One region of the Ruegeria sp. SCP10 genome, then DNA from elsewhere that is predicted to be linked to it. Evidence: riboswitches for the same ligand, from Rfam matches in the RefSeq annotation. Region 1 holds a riboswitch; each other region holds the start of a gene.
The links. A riboswitch is a leader RNA that binds a small molecule or an ion and turns the genes downstream of it on or off. The one in region 1 is predicted to bind cobalamin.

Region 1 (2,200 bases):
ATTTCGGCGCCAGTTCCGGGATGTCACCGCGAAGTTTATCGAAATCAGGGCTGGTCTTGTACCAACCGGTGATACCGGTCAGGCCAACGATGTGTTCTTGCAGGCCCAGCGCAAAGGCCATGTCGGTCATGTTCATGTCATGCACCACCAGCCGTTCCGGCTTGGCGTCGAACACCAGCGGTTCGCCGCAATTGTCCACGGTTACTTCATGGGCAGCCGCGCCGCTGGCCAAGCCGGTGACCATCAAAGCTGACCAAATTTTCTGTTTCATCAATGTCTCCTGTTAAGATGAAAGCGTTCGTTTTCGGATATCCAGCGCCGGGATCACGCGCCCTTCGTGCTGGAAGCACAGGTAGTCAACACCAAACGTGTCGCGCACATGATCCGGCGTTAGTATCTGGTCGACTCGCCCAAAGCCCGTCATGCGTGTGGATTTCATCAGCGCGACATGGCTGGCGAATTCCGGGATCATGACAAGGTCGTGCACGATCATCACCACCGTCACGCCCAGTTCGGCCACCAGCGACAGCATGTGCCCTTTGGCATCGGGGTCTAGATGATTGGTGGGCTCGTCCAGAAACAGCAGCGAGGGGTTCTGCGCCAATGCACGTGCGATATGGGCGCGTTGGCGTTCGCCACCCGAGAGCCGCTGCATCGGCTTGTCGGCCAGATGGGTCAGCTCGGTCGTGCGTAGAACGCGCGCAAGATCCATCTTGTGATCTTCCGCCGAGCGGTCGCTTTGAATGGGAATCTGGCCGAGCGCAACGTAGTCGCGCAGCTTTAGGCGGCCATCGGGCAGTTCCTGCTGGCCAACAACCGCAATGGTCCGGGCGCGTTCCTGCGCAGACAGGCTGCGCAGGCTTTGACCGTTGATCCGAACGTCCCCCAGCGCCAGACGCTCGACCCCGCAGAGCAGGTTCAGTAGAGTTGTTTTGCCGGCACCGTTCGGACCGGCGATGGCAAGTATGGCCCCTTCTTCCAAAGAGAACGAGACGCCTTGCAGCAACACATCGCCATTCAGGGCGTAGTATTCCAGGTTTTCCGCGACCAGAAAGCTCATGCCTTACCCGCCTTTGGAAGACGGGGCAGGCGTGCCAGAGTTTTGAACAACAAGGCGGGGGGGCGATCCGTTGCGCTGGTCCAGCCGCTCTCGCTATCGCGGTACTGATGGGCGAAGGTGGCGATCGCATCCAGATCGGCGGTGCTTTGTATATCGCCAAACAGGTATTGCGCCTTGCCTTCGGCTTGCAGACCGATGGCCATGGGACGTTCGCATCCTGCCATGCAGGGGATCAGTCGCGTAGCGAACCCGTCAGACAGCGACGCGTCCAGCAGACTTTGGGCGGCGCTGGCTTCGATCTCACCCTGGCAGGTCGAGCAGATCAGCACAAAGTGATCAGCGTTGCGGGTCATTGCCACCCTCAACGCGCAGGACGCCCGTGTCGAAAGTGCCAGTCCCGATAGGACGCATATGTGCCATCAATCCTCCTTCCAGGACGCCCCGTCCCGGGTTGGTTTCACAGGTGATGGCAGGTCTCCTGACTTGCGGGTCGTCGCTTGGCCAACCTTCCCGGCCTTCTCGGGCCAGTGGTGATTTGGCGTCGCTCTCCGCTTACAGTTGCGGGGGCAGTTACGGACTTAGCCTGTTCCGATATTCCGGGGGCCGCACCGTATTCCCATTTTCATCCCGCACCCAAAGCTGCGGGAACCATCACAGGTCAGCTATTCTGGTGAAGATACGCTTGTCAAGTATCGTCGTTAACGACCGAGCACTATTGTACGACCCGCAGGATGGGCCGCCTTTTGACATGCGCGCGACGTTCTCCGTCGGTTGGGAATCGGTTGGCAAGTGTCAGGCCCGCCTGCACGACATGGGCATCCGGATACCCGCCAGAAAGCAATCCAGCGGCATCGCGGGCGGCTGGTGTTTCATCGCGCCGCATGTGATGCAGCATACGCATCAACGCCAGTTCATCACTGGTAAAATGGTTGCGGCTTTCGACGCAGAGCGGGTCGTTGAACGCCAACCCGTAGGGGCGGCTGTAAAGCGTGGCCTTGATGATCTTGTAGACCAGATGGGCCAAGGTCAGACCCTGATCCACGCCCCACCGCTCGATGGCGGTAGAATACGCAAATTGCCAGGATTGCGTATCGGGCTCTGCAAAACTTTGAATGAAATGGCGCATCACCGGCAGGAGCC
Region 2 (2,200 bases), on a different contig from region 1:
ATGCGGCGCGTATATGTCACCGATATCATGCAGCAGGGCGCCAACGATCCAATCTATGTCTGCCCCGTCAAACCAGGCGCGGGTGGCCGATTGCACCGAATGGCCAAGACGTGTGACTTGATAGCCGGACAGGCTTTTGTCGAGCCGTTCCATTGCCTCCAGCAAACGATCTGCCGTTCCTTTGCAGTACTCACGCTCCAGAGTATCGAGGAAGGTGTAATCCTCTTTGTCCCCGTCCTTCATCTGCGTGAATTTCACCTGGTCCATAGCATGTCCTTTGGCGTTTACGTGTGGGTCAGCGGGCGCAAGCAAGCGTACAATTCTGGACTATCCACGCAAACACCGGACTCGGCAAATCAAACCTGTTGTGTCGGTGAAAGCTGTAGTCGCCGGAGCTTAGCGTTCGACGTCGTCCAAGAGCACAAAGCTGTGCGATGATCCCGCAGCCCGTTTTAGTCACAGCGGCATGCGAAAGGATCGGCGGGCCTGTGCGCCGCCGCGCCTTTCACGTTTTGGCATGGCGAGTGGCAAAGGTTTGAACGGCTGTTCCAGCGAAGTCAGAAGCAAGTCGCAGAACGCTGCAACGGCAGGTGAGTGATTCATAAATGGTGCAGCTGTTTCGTAAGCATGCCTCGCAGCTACTGCATAGCTGGCATTGCCTGGAACACCCGCGATCCATTGCATATAGCCAAGCTGTCCCATCTGACGTGCTTCATCCGCAGGCATGGGGCCTGTATCGAGTTGAATAATCGTCCGTTCCAATAACATCGCGCCCTCCGCGCAAGGGGAGGAGTGTGGCTGGTCACGGTGATGTGCCGGGGACGCTTGGTCCTTCGGTCGTCTCTGCCGTTCCCAAGGCACCCCGCCCGGGTTCAAGTTGACTGCGGCGCATGGCATCACACACCGTAGATGGCAGGTCTCCTGACTTGCGGGTCAACGCTTTCCCGTTCCTTCCCGAGCTCTAGGGCTCAGTGGTTTTCAACGGGGTCGCTCACCGCTTACAGTTGCGGGGGCAGTCACGGAGTTGGGTATGAACCCGCACCGTGTTCCCTTTTCAGCCGACTCAAGCTGAGCCGGACACCATCTCGTTTACTGTCTCATACGCAAATCACTATGTCCATTGGGTTCGGATGCAATCTGATCATCGCGGGAAAAGGCTTGTCAAAGCGGGTTCGATCGTTAGGGGTCTTTACAGAGCGTGGCATTCGGGTGCCTTAATGTTCGCAAATGTTGAAGATCTGAACAGAAAGAACCCTCATATGTCGAACCATGGCTACGACTCCGGCCGATTGAACCTACCATTTGTTGGCATCTGCACCTTTGGCAAATATCCGTATGTCGAGGATTGGGGTGCGATTGACGCCGACGTTGCGGTTCTTGGCGCCCCGTTTGATTTTGGCTGTCAATGGCGGTCCGGGGCGCGGATGGGGCCACGCGCGATCCGTGAGGCGTCGACGCTGTTCTCATTCGGGCATGCAGGGGCCTATGATCACGAAGATGATGTCACCTATCTGGATCCGGCCAAAGTAACCATTGTCGATATCGGGGACGCGGATATCGTGCATACCGACACGATGAAAAGCCACGCAAATATCGAGTTTGGGGTGCGCAAAATACTGGAGGCGGGGGCGCTACCGGTCGTCTTGGGCGGCGATCATTCGATCAACATCCCCTGCATAAATGCCTTTGATGATCAGGAACCGATCCATGTGGTGCAAATTGATGCGCATCTGGATTTTGTCGATGAACGGCATGGGGTGCGCTATGGCCATGGAAACCCGATGCGCCGCGCCGCTGAAAAATCCTATGTCACCGGGCTTAGTCAGATCGGCATTCGCAATGTGTCGTCCACCGCCAAGGATGGCTATGTGGATGCCCGCGCCATGGGATCAGACATCCAATCTGTCCGGCAATTCCGCAAGATGGGAGTCGATGGGATGCTGGCCCGCATTCCCAAAGGCGCGCGGTATTATGTGACTATCGACATTGATGCCTTCGACCCATCCATCGCCCCAGGTACAGGTACACCAAGCCATGGTGGGTTCATCTACTACGAAGTGCTAGAGCTATTGGCAGGTTTGGCCAAGCAGGGCGACATTGTTGGTCTCGATCTGGTTGAAGTTGCCCCGGATTATGACGCCACCAGCTCCACCCAAATCCTTGCCGCCCAGTTGCTAATGAACATCATCGGGCGCGTGCT
Region 3 (2,200 bases), on a different contig from region 1:
ATAGACCTCGTCACACAGCAGCCAGGCATCAACGTCGCGCGCAATCTCGACGATTTGTTCCAGCAATGCGCGATCCATCAGCGCCCCGGTTGGGTTGTTGGGATTGTTGATCGCAATCAGGCGCGTATCGGGTCGCACCATCGCCCGCAACTCGTCCAGATCGGGCAGGAACGCGTTTTCGGGCCGCAGATGCAACAATTCGATATCGGCACCGATGCTTTCGGGAATGGAATAGTGTTGCTGATAGGTCGGGATTACAGAGATCACGTGATCACCACGCGATACCAGCGTCTGATGCACCAGAGAGTTCGCGCCGATGGTCCCATGCGTCGTTAGGATGTTATCCCGGCCCTGACTGTCATACAGGCCACAGATCGCATCGCGCAGGCGTTCTGACCCTTCAATCGCGCCATAGGTCATCTTCATGGATGACAGATCGTTCAGAATACTGTTGTGCTGGCCCGCCATGTCGAACAGTTCGCCCAGCGTGATGGACTGAATGCAGGTCTCAGCCAGATTGAGTTCGCAGGTCGTCTCGAACTCATTCATCCACATCTCAACACCAAAGGGTCTGATTTCCATTGGGGCTCTCCTACTTTCAGCATTTGGGGCGATGGCACGTAACGGACGCACGGTTATGAAGATGTCTTATACCGCCAAACCAGCCAAGCGGAAGATTGCGGGTTTGTGCCTGAAATGTATCCAGGGGTTTTACTTCACAAACCCGGGTTCGACCCGAGCATTGAGATGTCTGTTTTGAAACTGGAAATGTCGCAAGCCTCTCAGCATAAGAACCGCGCGACTCTATCCTGTGCATGTGAGGTGCCGCTGTTTGAGTCTCAGACAGCGGAGAATTGGGAAGCCGGTGAAATTCCGGCACTGCCCCCGCAACGGTAAGGAAGGTCAGGTTCGGCAATCAACCACTGGGACGAGGATCCCGGGAAGGTGTCGCAACCGGGCGGAAGCCCCTTTCAAGTCCGGAAACCAGCCTTGCAGATATGTCAAACCGCGGGTGGCGGTGGGGGCACATGTTTCGGACGTGATCCTCGCGCGCCTCCGGACGGTTCCTCCTTGTCATCTGCCCAAGCAATGCCGCGGGGCGCGGCAGGAGAGCCAGAAATGAACAGCATTCAAAGCCTGTTGGCACGTCGCATCCCTGGTTACGCGCTCGAGCAGGCGTTTTATACAGACCCCCAGGTATTTCAGGCCGATCTTGAAGTCATCCACTACCGCGATTGGCTGTTTGCCATTCCGGCCTGTGAACTGGTGAAAGCAGGTGACTACGTAACCTATACCGTGGGCGCCCACCGCGTTGTCATTGTGCGTGGTGCTGACAACCAAATCAGGGCGTTTCACAACACCTGCCGCCACCGTGGTTCGATCATTTGCAAGGCTGCAAAAGGCAATGCGCCTAAACTGGTTTGCCCCTATCACCAATGGACCTACGAGCTTGATGGTTCATTGCTGTGGGCGCGCGATATGGGGCCGGATTTCGATCCGAAACAGCATGGGCTGAAGACAGTTCATTGCCGCGAGCTTGCCGGGTTGGTTTACATCTGTCTTGCGGACAACGCCCCAGATTTCGACATGTTCGCCAACACCGCGCGCCCTTATCTGGAGCCGCATGATCTGGGCAACGCCAAAGTGGCTTTTGAAAGTTCAATCATTGAAAAGGGTAATTGGAAGCTGGTTTGGGAGAATAACCGCGAGTGTTACCACTGCGGTGGCAACCATCCCGCGCTATGCCGCACCTTCCCTGATGATCCTGCAGTCACAGGGATCGAAGGCGGTGAGACGCCGCTGCATATGCAAGCCCATTTTGACAGGTGCGAAGCCGCCGGGATGCCCTCGCAGTTCTACCTGCATGATGACGGGCAATTCCGTATGGCTCGGATGCCTCTGAAAGAAGGGGCGCAAAGTTATACGATGGATGGGAAATCCGCCGTGCGGCGCTGGCTGGGCCGGTCGCCGTTTGCGGATGCAGGGGCGTTGTTGAAATTCCATTATCCAACAACCTGGAACCACTTTCTGGCTGATCATTCCATCGTGTTCCGCGTCACACCAATCAGCCCGACTGAAACCGAGGTCACAACCAAATGGCTGGTTCACAAGGATGCCGTTGAAGGGGTCGATTACGATCTGAAACGTCTGACCGAGGTCTGGATTGCCACCAATGACGAAGACCGTCAGGTGGTCGAGG

Region 2: linked by a shared signal. The riboswitch ahead of ABLN87_RS10250 (hypothetical protein) and the one ahead of ABLN87_RS14085 (DUF1636 domain-containing protein) in region 1 are both predicted to bind cobalamin.
Region 3: linked by a shared signal. The riboswitch ahead of ABLN87_RS10560 (aromatic ring-hydroxylating oxygenase subunit alpha) and the one ahead of ABLN87_RS14085 (DUF1636 domain-containing protein) in region 1 are both predicted to bind cobalamin.

What each region holds. Positions count from the first base shown of each region.
Region 1 covers NZ_JBDZYF010000006.1:71,640-73,839, forward strand. Annotated here, with positions in the region: gene ABLN87_RS14075 (ABC transporter substrate-binding protein) at 1-271, opposite strand, end outside; gene ABLN87_RS14080 (ABC transporter ATP-binding protein) at 284-1,060, opposite strand; gene ABLN87_RS14085 (DUF1636 domain-containing protein) at 1,057-1,413, opposite strand; cobalamin riboswitch at 1,512-1,728, opposite strand; gene ABLN87_RS14090 (hypothetical protein) at 1,773-2,200, opposite strand, start outside.
Region 2 covers NZ_JBDZYF010000003.1:249,119-251,318, forward strand. Annotated here, with positions in the region: gene ABLN87_RS10245 (HD domain-containing protein) at 1-267, opposite strand, end outside; gene ABLN87_RS10250 (hypothetical protein) at 457-768, opposite strand; cobalamin riboswitch at 895-1,100, opposite strand; gene speB (agmatinase) at 1,260-2,200, shown strand, end outside.
Region 3 covers NZ_JBDZYF010000003.1:309,793-311,992, forward strand. Annotated here, with positions in the region: gene ABLN87_RS10555 (aminotransferase) at 1-582, opposite strand, end outside; cobalamin riboswitch at 804-1,007, shown strand; gene ABLN87_RS10560 (aromatic ring-hydroxylating oxygenase subunit alpha) at 1,120-2,200, shown strand, end outside.